3 regions of the Streptomyces sp. NPDC089915 genome follow, and region 3 is predicted to be linked to each of the others. Evidence: predicted binding sites of a transcription regulator. Region 3 holds the regulator's gene; each other region holds the start of a gene.
The links. Region 3 encodes HrcA, which represses chaperone genes, less so after heat shock. Its sites were predicted from a motif close to TTNGCACTCNGNNNNNCNGAGTGCNAA; they were not measured.

Region 1 (4,023 bases), on a different contig from region 3:
GGCGCCGACCTTGATGACGCAGACGCCGCCGGCGAGCTTCGCCAGGCGCTCCTGCAGCTTCTCGCGGTCCCAGTCGGAGTCCGTGGACTCGATCTCGGCCTTGATCTGGTTGACGCGGCCCGCGACGTCAGCGGCGTTGCCGCCACCGTCGACGATGGTCGTGTCGTCCTTGGAGATGGTCACGCGGCGCGCGGAACCGAGGACGTCCAGACCGGCCTGGTCGAGCTTGAGGCCGACCTCCTCGGCGATGACGGTGGCACCGGTGAGGGTGGCCATGTCCTGGAGCATCGCCTTGCGACGGTCGCCGAAGCCCGGGGCCTTGACGGCGACCGCGTTGAAGGTGCCGCGGATCTTGTTGACGACGAGGGTGGAGAGCGCCTCGCCCTCGACGTCCTCGGCGATGATCAGCAGCGGGCGGGAGCCGCCGGCCTGGATGACCTTCTCCAGCAGGGGCAGGAGGTCCTGGATGGAGGAGATCTTGCCCTGGTTGATCAGGATGTACGGGTCGTCGAGGACGGCCTCCATACGCTCCTGGTCGGTCACCATGTACGGGGAGAGGTAGCCCTTGTCGAAGGCCATGCCCTCGGTGAACTCCAGCTCCAGGCCGAAGGCGTTGGACTCCTCGACGGTGATGACACCGTCCTTGCCGACCTTGTCCATCGCCTCGGCGATGAGCTCGCCGACCTGCGAGTCCTGCGCGGAGAGCGCGGCCACGGCGGCGATGTCGGACTTGTCCTCGATCGGGCGGGCGGTCGCGAGGAGCTCCTCGGACACGGCCTTGACCGCGGCGTCGATGCCCTTCTTCAGGGCGGCCGGGGAGGCACCGGCGGCGACGTTGCGCAGACCCTCGCGGACGAGCGCCTGGGCCAGCACGGTGGCGGTGGTGGTGCCGTCACCCGCGATGTCGTTGGTCTTGGTCGCCACCTCCTTCACCAGCTGCGCGCCGAGGTTCTCGTACGGGTCGTCCAGCTCGACCTCGCGGGCGATGGTGACACCGTCGTTGGTGATGGTGGGGGCGCCGAACTTCTTGTCGATGACGACGTTGCGGCCCTTGGGGCCGATCGTCACCTTGACCGTGTCGGCAAGCTTGTTGACGCCGCGCTCGAGGGCGCGACGGGCGTCCTCGTCGAACTTCAGGATCTTCGCCATGGAAGCGGTTCAGCCCTCTCGAAAACTCGGGTTTAACGAACCGCGCCCCTCGCCGCCCGGCAATCAGCGGGGTGACCAGGGGCGCAGTTCAAAGCAAAGCGTGAGAAGTGATTACTTCTCGACGATCGCGAGCACGTCGCGGGCCGAGAGGACGAGGTACTCCTCGCCGCTGTACTTCACTTCGGTGCCGCCGTACTTGCTGTACAGCACGACGTCGCCGACGGAGACGTCCAGCGGGAGACGCTGGCCGTCCTCGAAGCGGCCCGGGCCGACCGCGAGGACGACGCCCTCCTGGGGCTTCTCCTTCGCGGTGTCCGGGATGACCAGGCCGGAGGCCGTGGTCTGCTCGGCGTCGAGCGGCTGGACCACGATGCGGTCCTCAAGCGGCTTGATGGCAACCTTGGAGCTGGCGGTCGTCACGATCCGACCTCCCCCTTCGGAGATCCGGGGTTAACTGTCTGGAGTGGCGACCAGGTCGATCCGTCGTCGCGGGTGCCGGACCAGCCTGTCGCTGTGTTGGCACTCACCGGTGGCGAGTGCCAGGTGTGACACTATTCCGGCGATTAGCACTCGGTCAAGCGGAGTGCCAACACGCTCCACCGGATCCACGTATTCCGGCCGCGGGTCGCCCCGTTTGGCCCAAACCCTGCCCCACGGGGTCCGGCGCCCGGTGTGTGAGGCTGGGCGGGTGCGCATCCTGGTCGTCGAAGACGAAGAGAACCTGGCCGAGTCCCTCCGGCAGGGCCTGTCCGCCGAGGGCCACCGCGTCGAGGTCGCCCACGACGGGCACCGCGGGCTGGAACTCGCGCTCACCGGCGGTCCGTACGACGTCGTCCTGCTGGACCTCATGCTCCCCGGCCCCGGCGGCGCCGAGATCTGCGCCCGTATGCGCGCCCACGGCGACCCCACCCCCGTCCTGGTCCTCACCGCCAAGGACGGCGAGTACGACGAGGCCGAGGGCCTCGACGCCGGGGCCGACGACTACCTCACCAAGCCCTTCTCCTTCGTCGTGCTCGGCGCCCGCCTGCGCGCCCTCGCCCGCCGCGCCGCCGGCCCCGGGCCCGCGCCCGCCGTGCTCCGCGCCGGGGACCTCGTCCTCGACCCGCACGACCGCCGCTGCCGCCGCGGCGAGCAGGACATCGAGCTCACCGCCCGCGAGCTCGGCGTCCTCGCCTGCCTGATGGAACGCCCCGGCCGGGCCGTCGCCAAGCAGGACATCCTCGACGAGGTCTGGGACTCCCCGCACGGCATCGACCCCAACATCGTCGAGGTCTACGTCTCCTCCCTGCGCAAGAAGATCGACGCCCCCTTCGGCCGCCGCTCCATCCTCACCGTCCACGGCACGGGCTACCGCATGGCCCCCGACGGCGGCTGACGGTGACCGGCCTTGGTTAGCAGCCTGCGCGCCCGGACCGCGCTCGCCGCCGCGCTCGCGATGGCCGCCGTCCTCGCCACCGGCGGACTGTGGCTGTACACCCTCATGCGCGGCAACCTCCTCGACAACACCACCGGCCGCACCGAGCTCGCCGCCCGGAAGGTCGCCGCCCAGGTCGACACCCGGACCCTCCCGCCCGGCGGCCGGCTGCCCGCACCGGAGAACGGGGTCGACCTGGTCCTCGTACAGGACGCGCGGGGCCGGACCGTCGCGAGCACCGCCGCCGGCGGCGAGCCCCGGGACATCCCCCGCCTCGACGGGCTGCGCCCCGGGCCCGGACAGGACTCCCGGTCGGCCGTCCTGGCACCCGCGCACCCCGGCGCGCAGCGGCGCGTGGTCGTGGCGGTCGGGGCCCCCGGGCCGCCCGGGGCGCACGACCCGGCCGCCCCGCACACCGTGTACGCGATGACCGTCCTCGGCGACGTCGACGACGCCACCCGCGCCGTCGCGGCCGGGCTGCTCGGCGGGGCGCCCCCGATGATCGCCTTCGCGGCGGCCCTCGCCTGGTGGGCCACCGGGCACGCGCTGCGCCCCGTCACCGCGATCCGCTCCGGGCTGGCCTCGGTCACCGCGAGCGAGCTGGACCGCCGCGTCCCCGACCCGGGCGGCGCCGACGAGATCGCCCAGCTGGCGCGGACCGTCAACGACACCCTCGACCGGCTGGAGCGCTCCGACGCCCGCCAGCGGCAGTTCACCGCCGACGCCTCGCACGAGCTGCGCAACCCGCTGGCCGCCGTCCGCTCCCGGCTGGAGGTGGCCCTGGCGATGGAGCGGCCCGACCGGGCCTCGGTGGCCGCGGCGCTGGCCGACACCGAGCGGCTCCAGCGGATCGCCGCCGACCTGCTGCTCCTGGCCCGCCTCGACGGCGGGCCCGCGCCGCGCCCCGAGCCGGTGGACCTGGCCCTGCTGGCGGCGGAGGACGCGGCGCGCCGGCCCGCGCCCCGGGTGCCGCTGCGGGTGGAGGCGCCGGATCCGGTCCCGGCGCACGGGGACGCGGCCCGGCTGGAGCGGGCCCTGGCCAACCTGGTGGACAACGCCCTGCGGTACGCGCGGGGCGGGGTCGTGGTGCGGGCCGCCGCGCGGGACGGGTGGGCGGTCCTGGAGGTGGCGGACGACGGTCCGGGGATCCCGGAGGCGGACCGGGACCGGGTCTTCGAGCGGTTCGTCCGGCTCGACGCGGACCGGGGCCGGGCCAGCGGCGGCACCGGGCTGGGCCTGGCGATCGCCCGCGAGATCGCACGGGCGCACGGCGGCGGCGTACGCGCGCTGGACGCGCCGGGCGGCGGCGCGCTGCTGGAGCTGCGGATCCCGTCGGGGGGCGGCTGAGGCGCCGCTCTCAGGTTTCCTTCAGCGCCCCTGCGCCAGGATCGACCGGCATGAGCGCGCGACGGAGGAAACCCGGCACCGGTCACCACAGGCGCGGCCCCCGCGGAGCCCGC
Region 2 (4,023 bases), on a different contig from region 3:
GCGGGCAGCACCACGCTCACCGTGGTCCCGGTCGCCCGTTTGCGCTCCAGGAGCTGGTCGAGCGGTCGGTCGGCGGCGGACCAGGAGCGGTCGGCCAGCCAGCGCTCCACCTCATCCAGCACTCTCAGCACTCCCCGGCTAGTCGGCCGCGCCACCACACCCGGCGCTTTTCGGCCGAATTGTGATCCATCTCGCGGTTCGGACGGCTGTCTCAACCAGCCGCCCCTTCGGTTACAGTCTTGAACAACGCGAAGGCCCACCGCATGCCGGGGGCCCCGCAACAAACGCACCGGCGCGCCATCGAGCGCGTGTGCCGGTGCCATACCGCTCATCCAGAGGGGCAGAGGGACACGGCCCGTTGAAGCCCCGGCAACCCTCCAGTCGGTTCTCGCTCGCGCGAGGCCCCGGCTCGGGAAGGTGCCAATTCCGTCTCATGGCGAAGTGCGCCATGGGGAAGATGAGGAGAAAGGGCCTCGCCATCATGGCTGCACAGTCTGTCGCCACCTCTGCCAACGCCTCCGCCGACGCCGGATCCGTCGATCTCGGCCCCGCCACCGGCCTTTCCTGTCGTGAGTGCGGCACCCGTTTCGAACTCGGCCCCATCTTCGCCTGCGTCGAGTGCTTCGGTCCGCTGGAGGTGGCCTACGAGCTGCCCGTCGGCGACCCGGAGGCCCTGCGCGCGGCCATCGAGGCCGGCCCGAACAACATCTGGCGCTACGCGCCGCTGCTGCCCGTCCCCGCGGACGTGGCGTCCAAGCCGAGCCTGAACCCCGGCTTCACCAAGCTGGTGGACGCGCAGAACCTGGCCAAGGAGCTGGGCGTCACCGGCAAGCTCTACGTCAAGGACGACTCCGGCAACCCGACGCACTCCTTCAAGGACCGCGTCGTCGCGATCGCCGTCGAGGCCGCCCGCGCCTTCGGCTTCACCACCCTCTCCTGCTCCTCCACCGGCAACCTGGCCGGCGCCGTCGGCGCCGCGGCCGCCCGCGCCGGCTTCCGCTCCTGCGTGTTCATCCCGCACGACCTGGAGCAGGGCAAGGTCGTCATGGCCGGTGTCTACGGTGGCGACCTGGTCGGCATCGAGGGCAACTACGACGACGTGAACCGCTTCTGCTCCGAGCTCATCGGCGACCCGCTGGGCGAGGGCTGGGGCTTCGTCAACGTCAACCTGCGCCCCTACTACGGCGAGGGTTCCAAGACCCTGGCGTACGAGATCTGCGAGCAGCTCGGCTGGCGGCTGCCCGACCAGATCGTCATCCCGATCGCGTCCGGCTCGCAGCTCACCAAGATCGACAAGGGTCTCCAGGAGCTGATCAAGCTCGGTCTGGTCGAGGACAAGCCGTACAAGATCTTCGGCGCCCAGGCCGAGGGCTGCTCCCCGGTGTCCACCGCCTTCAAGGCCGGTCACGACGTGGTCCGCCCGCAGAAGCCGAACACGATCGCCAAGTCCCTGGCCATCGGCAACCCGGCGGACGGCCCGTACGTGCTCGACATCGCGCGCCGCACCGGCGGCTTCGTCGAGGACGTCAACGACGAGCAGGTCGTCGAGGCCATCAAGATCCTCGCGCAGACCGAGGGCATCTTCGCCGAGACCGCGGGTGGCGTGACCGTCGGCGTGACGAAGAAGCTCATCGAGAACGGGCAGCTCGACCCCTCGCTGACCACCGTGGTCCTGAACACCGGTGACGGCCTCAAGACCCTGGAGGCGGTGGCCGCGGACAGCGGCCAGACCGCCACCATCCGCCCGAGCCTGGACGCGTTCCGCGCCGCCGGCCTGGCCTGACCCTTCCCTCGTACTACACGGAAAGGCGGTAGCGCCATGAGCGTCAACGTCCGCATCCCCACCATCCTGCGCACCTACACCGGCGGCGTCGCCGAGGTCCCGGCCGAGGGCGCGACCCTCGCGGAGGTCATCGACTCCCTGGAGGCGAACCACCCGGGCATCGCCGCGCGCGTCCTGGACGACCAGGGCAAGCTGCGCCGCTTCGTGAACGTCTACGTCAACGACGACGACGTGCGCTTCGAGGGCGGCCTGCAGACGGCGACGCCGGACGGCGCGGGCGTCTCGATCATCCCCGCCGTCGCGGGCGGCTGCTGAGCCGTCCGGCGCCCCGAGGTAATCAGAATTGCCCCCTCCGCTAAAAGCGGAGGGGGCAATTCTGCTTGATTGGGCGCGGTAGAGTTGGGGAAGTCCCCTCCGCTGTTCTTGCCCGCCGCATATGAACGGGCTAAGCGAGGGTTGACATTGAGTCAACATGCGCGCGCCTTATGGGGCATTGGTGAGCCTTGTCAGGCCCGAGTTGCCCAGGAATAGGACAACTTTTCAGTCTATTTCCACGTTTGCGCCTGTCCAGATTTCTCGTCGGATTGACCTGTTGCAGACAGCAGCGGTGCGGATACATTCAGCCCCGGTCGAGGCGTTCCGGCGCAAGTTCTGACCCGGGTCCGCGAAGTGCGGACCTGCGCAAGGGCCAGTAATAGGGGAGTTAGGCATGGCTCAGGGCACCGTCAAGTGGTTCAACGCGGAGAAGGGCTACGGCTTCATCGCGGTCGACGGTGGTGCGGATGTGTTCGTCCACTACAGCGCCATCCAGATGGACGGGTACCGCACCCTTGAAGAGGGTCAGCGGGTCGAGTTCGAGATCTCGCAGGGCCAGAAGGGTCCGCAGGCGGACATGGTCAAGCTCGCGGCCGGCTGAGTCGAAGCGCGATCGGCCACCGACGCTCGCACCAACACGTGAGGGGCCCACATCCCGGCCGGGATGCGGGCCCCTCACGTATGTCCGGGCCGTCCCGGCATGCGGGCGCCGGGCCGCCATGGCTCGAAGCCGCTTGCACTCGTGGGGGCCGAGTGCTAATCATTGGCGTTAGCACTCTCCGGGTGAGAGTGCTACAAGACGAGGACCGGGCCGGTGAGGCCCGCAGGGTCCGGCGGGAAGGAACCGCCGGGTCGGCAGGCCGTCCGTCGCGGGCGCGGGCGCGGTCCGGAGCAATCCACCCTCCCCTGACGCTTGGCGGCGTGGGGGGAACCCCAGTCCTGGAGGACCACTTCAGATGGCCAAGATCATTGCGTTCAACGAGGAGGCCCGGCGCGGTCTCGAGCGTGGCATGAACCAGCTCGCGGACGCCGTCAAGGTCACCCTTGGCCCCAAGGGTCGCAACGTCGTCCTTGAGAAGAAGTGGGGTGCGCCCACGATCACCAACGACGGCGTCTCCATCGCCAAGGAGATCGAGCTCGAGGACCCGTACGAGAAGATCGGCGCCGAGCTGGTCAAGGAAGTCGCCAAGAAGACGGACGACGTCGCCGGCGACGGTACGACCACCGCCACCGTCCTCGCCCAGGCGCTCGTACGCGAGGGTCTGCGCAACGTGGCCGCGGGTGCCAACCCGATGGCCCTCAAGCGCGGTATCGAGAAGGCCGTCGAGGCCGTCTCCGCCGCCCTGCTCGCGCAGGCCAAGGATGTCGAGACCAAGGAGCAGATCGCTTCCACGGCCTCCATCTCCGCCGCCGACACCCAGATCGGCGAGCTCATCGCCGAGGCCATGGACAAGGTCGGCAAGGAAGGCGTCATCACCGTCGAGGAGTCGCAGACCTTCGGTCTGGAGCTCGAGCTCACCGAGGGCATGCGCTTCGACAAGGGCTACATCTCGGCGTACTTCGCCACCGACATGGAGCGTATGGAGGCGTCGCTCGACGACCCGTACATCCTGATCGTCAACTCCAAGATCGGCTCGGTCAAGGACCTGCTGCCGCTCCTGGAGAAGGTCATGCAGTCCGGCAAGCCGCTGCTGATCATCGCCGAGGACGTCGAGGGCGAGGCCCTGTCGACCCTGGTCGTCAACAAGATCCGCGGCACCTTCAAGTCCGTCGCCGTCAAGGCCCCGGGCTTCGGCGACCGCCGCAAGGCCATGCTCGGCGACATCGCCATCCTCACGGGCGGCACGGTCATCTCCGAGGAGGTCGGCCTCAAGCTGGAGAACGCCGGTCTCGACCTGCTCGGCCGCGCCCGCAAGGTCGTCATC
Region 3 (4,023 bases):
CACGAAGGCCGCGTCCACCACCGCTCCGTGACCCGGCACGTACAGCGCGTCCTCCCCGCCCAGCGACAGCAGCCGGTCCAGGGCCGCGGGCCACTGCCCGGGGACCGCGTCCGAGCCCGCCTGGGGCTCGCCCGACTCCTCGACCAGGTCCCCGCAGAACACCGTCTCCCGCTCGCCCGGCACGAAGACGGCCAGGTCGTGCTGGGAGTGGGCCGGCCCCACGTTCGCCAGCAGCACCTGCACCCCGCCCAGCTCCAGCGTCCACTCGCCCGACACCAGGTGCCCCGGCGCCTTGAGCAGGTCACAGGCCTCGGCGGCCTCCTCCTCCGCCAGGCCCTGGGCCACCGCGCTGTACCGGAGCTCCTCCCGGCCCCCGGGCGTGGCCAGCAGCCGGTCCAGCCCCACCGCGCCGTAGACCTGGGCGCCCGCGAAGGCGGAGCCGCCCAGTACGTGGTCGAAATGTCCGTGGGTGAATGCGATATGGGTCACGTGCCGGCCGGTCAGTCGTTCCGCCTCGGCACGGATCCCGGCCCCCTCGCGGACACTCGATCCGGGGTCGATCAGGAGCACCGAGTCGTCCCCCACCACCAGCCCCACCGTGCAGTCCCACACCGGGAGGCGTCGCCGGCCCGCCCGCCCGGTCAGCCGTTCCCAGCCCGCCTCTTCCCATCGCATGTCCATGCCGCGACGCTACCCTGGCAGGCCGCCCTTGCCCCCGGCGTACTACCCGGCCGTACACTGACCGGGGGATCTCTGGCACTCGGACGCGCAGAGTGCCAACCGATCAAGACCGCAGGACCGCAGGACGGCAGCACCGCATGGCCGCCCGACCACGACCGACCGCATCCGGAGGTGTGCGCGATGCTCAGTGAACGCAGACTCGAAGTGCTGCGCGCCATCGTCCAGGACTACGTCGGGACGGAGGAGCCCGTCGGCTCCAAGGCCCTCACCGAGCGGCACCGGCTGGGCGTCTCGCCGGCCACCGTGCGCAACGACATGGCCGTGCTGGAGGAGGAGGGCTACATCGCCCAGCCCCACACCAGCGCCGGCCGGATCCCCACCGACAAGGGCTACCGCCTCTTCGTCGACAAGCTGGCCGGGGTCAAGCCGCTGTCGACGCCCGAGCGCCGGGCCATCCAGAACTTCCTCGACGGGGCCGTCGACCTCGACGACGTCGTCGGCCGCACGGTCCGGCTGCTCGCGCAGCTCACCCGCCAGGTCGCCGTCGTCCAGTACCCGTCGCTGACCCGCTCCACCGTCCGGCACGTCGAGCTGCTGTCGCTGGCCCCGGCCCGGCTGATGCTCGTGCTGATCACCGACACCGGGCGGGTCGAGCAGCGGCTGGTCGACACCCAGACCCCCTTCGGCGAGAACTCCCTCGCCGACCTGCGGGCACGGCTCAACAGCCGGGTGGTCGGCCGGCGTTTCACCGACGTCCCGAACCTGGTGCAGGACCTTCCGGAGTCGTTCGAGATCGACGACCGGGCCACCGTCAAGGCGGTGCTCGCGACCCTCCTCGAAACGCTGGCGGAGGAGGCGGAGGAGCGGCTGATGATCGGCGGCACCGCCAACCTCACTCGCTTCGGACATGATTTTCCCTTGACGATCAGGCCGGTGCTCGAAGCGCTGGAGGAGCACGTGGTGCTCCTCAAGCTGCTGGGCGAGGCCGGGGAGTCGGGGATGGCCGTACGGATCGGGCACGAGAACGCCTACGAGGGGCTCAACTCCACGTCGGTCGTGTCCGTCGGCTACGGTTCGGGCGGCGAAGCAGTCGCCAAACTCGGCGTGGTCGGACCGACCCGCATGGACTACCCCGGAACGATGGGAGCGGTACGCGCAGTGGCACGTTACGTCGGACAGATCCTGGCGGAGTCGTAAGTGGCCACGGACTACTACGCCGTACTCGGCGTGCGCCGCGACGCATCGCAGGACGAGATCAAGAAGGCCTTCCGCCGCCTCGCGCGTGAACTCCACCCGGACGTGAACCCGGACCCGAAGACGCAGGAGCGCTTCAAGGAGATCAACGCGGCCTACGAGGTCCTCTCGGACCCGCAGAAGAAGCAGGTCTACGACCTCGGCGGCGACCCGCTGTCCTCCTCGGGCGGCGGCGCGGGCGCGGGCGGCTTCGGAGCCGGCGGCTTCGGCAACTTCTCCGACATCATGGACGCCTTCTTCGGCCAGTCCCAGCAGCGCGGCCCGCGCTCGCGGACCCGCCGCGGCCAGGACGCCATGATCCGCCTGGACCTGGAGCTGGACGAGGCCGCCTTCGGCACGACCAAGGACATCCAGGTCGACACCGCCGTCGTCTGCGGCACCTGCTCCGGCGAGGGCGCCGCCCCCGGCACCTCGGCGCAGACCTGCGACATGTGCCGCGGCCGCGGTGAGGTCTCGCAGGTCACCCGGTCCTTCCTGGGCCAGGTCATGACCTCGCGCCCCTGCCCGCAGTGCCAGGGCTTCGGCACCGTGGTCCCGACCCCGTGCCCCGAGTGCGCGGGCGACGGCCGGGTCCGCTCCCGCCGCAGCCTGACGGTCAAGATCCCGGCCGGCGTCGAGAACGGCACCCGCATCCAGCTCGCGGGCGAGGGCGAGGTCGGCCCCGGCGGCGGCCCCGCCGGCGACCTGTACGTGGAGATCCACGAGCTGCCGCACCCGACCTTCCAGCGGCGCGGGGACGACCTGCACTGCACGGTCACCATCCCCATGACGGCGGCGGCCCTGGGCACCAAGTGCCCGCTGGAGACGCTGGACGGCATGGAGGAGATCGACATCCGGCCCGGCACCCAGTCCGGCCAGGCGATCCCGCTGCACGGGCGCGGTGTCACGCACCTGCGCGGCGGCGGCCGCGGCGACCTGATCGTCCACGTCGAGGTCACCACCCCCGGCAAGCTGGACGCCCAGCAGGAGGAGCTGCTGCGCCAGCTCGCCAAGCTGCGCGGCGAGGAGCGGCCCATGGGCCAGTTCGCGCCGGGCCAGCAGGGCCTGTTCAGCCGTCTGAAGGACGCGTTCAACGGCCGCTGACCGCCGAGCGGCAGCGTGTTCAGGAGCCCGGTACGGGAGACCCCGTACCGGGCTCCTCGCCGTTGCGCGCCCCTCGGGGAAAGCGGACTATGCCAGGCGAATGCCATGATTCGGTGCCGTGACCCGGACATGGCACGATGCAGTCCATGTCCTCCGCACCGAACGGTCTCCACCAGTACCCGATCGTGCAGGCTCCCATGGCGGGCGGGATCTCCGGCCCGCCCCTCGTCGCCGCCGTGTGCGAGGCCGGCGGGCTCGGTTTCCTGGCCGGCGGCTACAAGACCGCCGACGGCATGTACCAGGAGATCAAGCAGACGCGCGGGCTCACCCGGCGCCCCTTCGGCGTGAACCTCTTCCTGCCGCAGACCGCCCTCGCCGACCCGGCCGCCGTCGAGGCCTACCGCGGGCAGCTGGCGGGCGAGGCGAGCTGGTACGAGGTCTCCCTCGCCGAGGAGGACATCATCGGCACCGACGACGACGGCTACGACGCCAAGCTCGCCATCCTGCTGGAGGACCCGGTCCGGGTCGTCTCCTTCACCTTCGGCTGCCCCGACCCGGCCGCCCTCGCCCGGCTGCGGGCCGTCGGCACGTACACGGTCGTCACCGTGACCTCGCCCGAGGAGGCCCGCGCGGCCCAGGCGGCCGGCGCCGACGCCGTCTGCGTCCAGGGCGTCGAGGCGGGAGGCCACCAGGGGACCCACCGCGACGACCCGCAGACCGACGGTACGGCGGGCGTCGGCCTGCTCGCCCTGGTCACCCGGGTACGGGAGGCCGTGGCGCTGCCGATCATCGCGGCGGGCGGGGTGATGCGCGGCGCGCAGATCGCGGCGCTGCTCGCGGCGGGCGCGGAGTCCGCGCAGCTCGGCACGGCCTTCCTGGCCTGCCGGGAGTCGGGCGCCCATCCGCTGCACAAGAAGGCCCTGACCGACCCGATGTTCCCGCACACCGAGCTCACCCGGGCCTTCTCGGGCCGTCCCGCGCGCGGCCTGGTGAACCGGTTCATGC

Region 1: groES (co-chaperone GroES) is a predicted target of HrcA. The motif match lies at 1,713-1,739, and genes of this name have one in related genera.
Region 2: groL (chaperonin GroEL) is a predicted target of HrcA. The motif match lies at 2,832-2,858, and genes of this name have one in related genera.

What each region holds. Positions count from the first base shown of each region.
Region 1 covers NZ_JBFBGN010000040.1:32,342-36,364, forward strand. The annotation lists gene groL (chaperonin GroEL) at 1-1,149, opposite strand, end outside; gene groES (co-chaperone GroES) at 1,261-1,569, opposite strand; gene AB0O29_RS15110 (response regulator transcription factor) at 1,838-2,524, shown strand; gene AB0O29_RS15115 (HAMP domain-containing sensor histidine kinase) at 2,537-3,910, shown strand; gene AB0O29_RS15120 (LCP family protein) at 3,961-4,023, shown strand, end outside.
Region 2 covers NZ_JBFBGN010000074.1:28,763-32,785, reverse strand. The annotation lists gene AB0O29_RS21900 (glucosyl-3-phosphoglycerate synthase) at 1-122, opposite strand, end outside; SAM riboswitch class I at 326-464, shown strand; gene thrC (threonine synthase) at 482-1,783, shown strand; gene AB0O29_RS21890 (MoaD/ThiS family protein) at 1,820-2,098, shown strand; gene AB0O29_RS21885 (cold-shock protein) at 2,493-2,699, shown strand; gene groL (chaperonin GroEL) at 3,055-4,023, shown strand, end outside.
Region 3 covers NZ_JBFBGN010000032.1:41,063-45,085, reverse strand. The annotation lists gene AB0O29_RS13155 (MBL fold metallo-hydrolase) at 1-681, opposite strand, end outside; gene hrcA (heat-inducible transcriptional repressor HrcA) at 862-1,878, shown strand; gene dnaJ (molecular chaperone DnaJ) at 1,879-3,018, shown strand; gene AB0O29_RS13140 (nitronate monooxygenase) at 3,165-4,023, shown strand, end outside.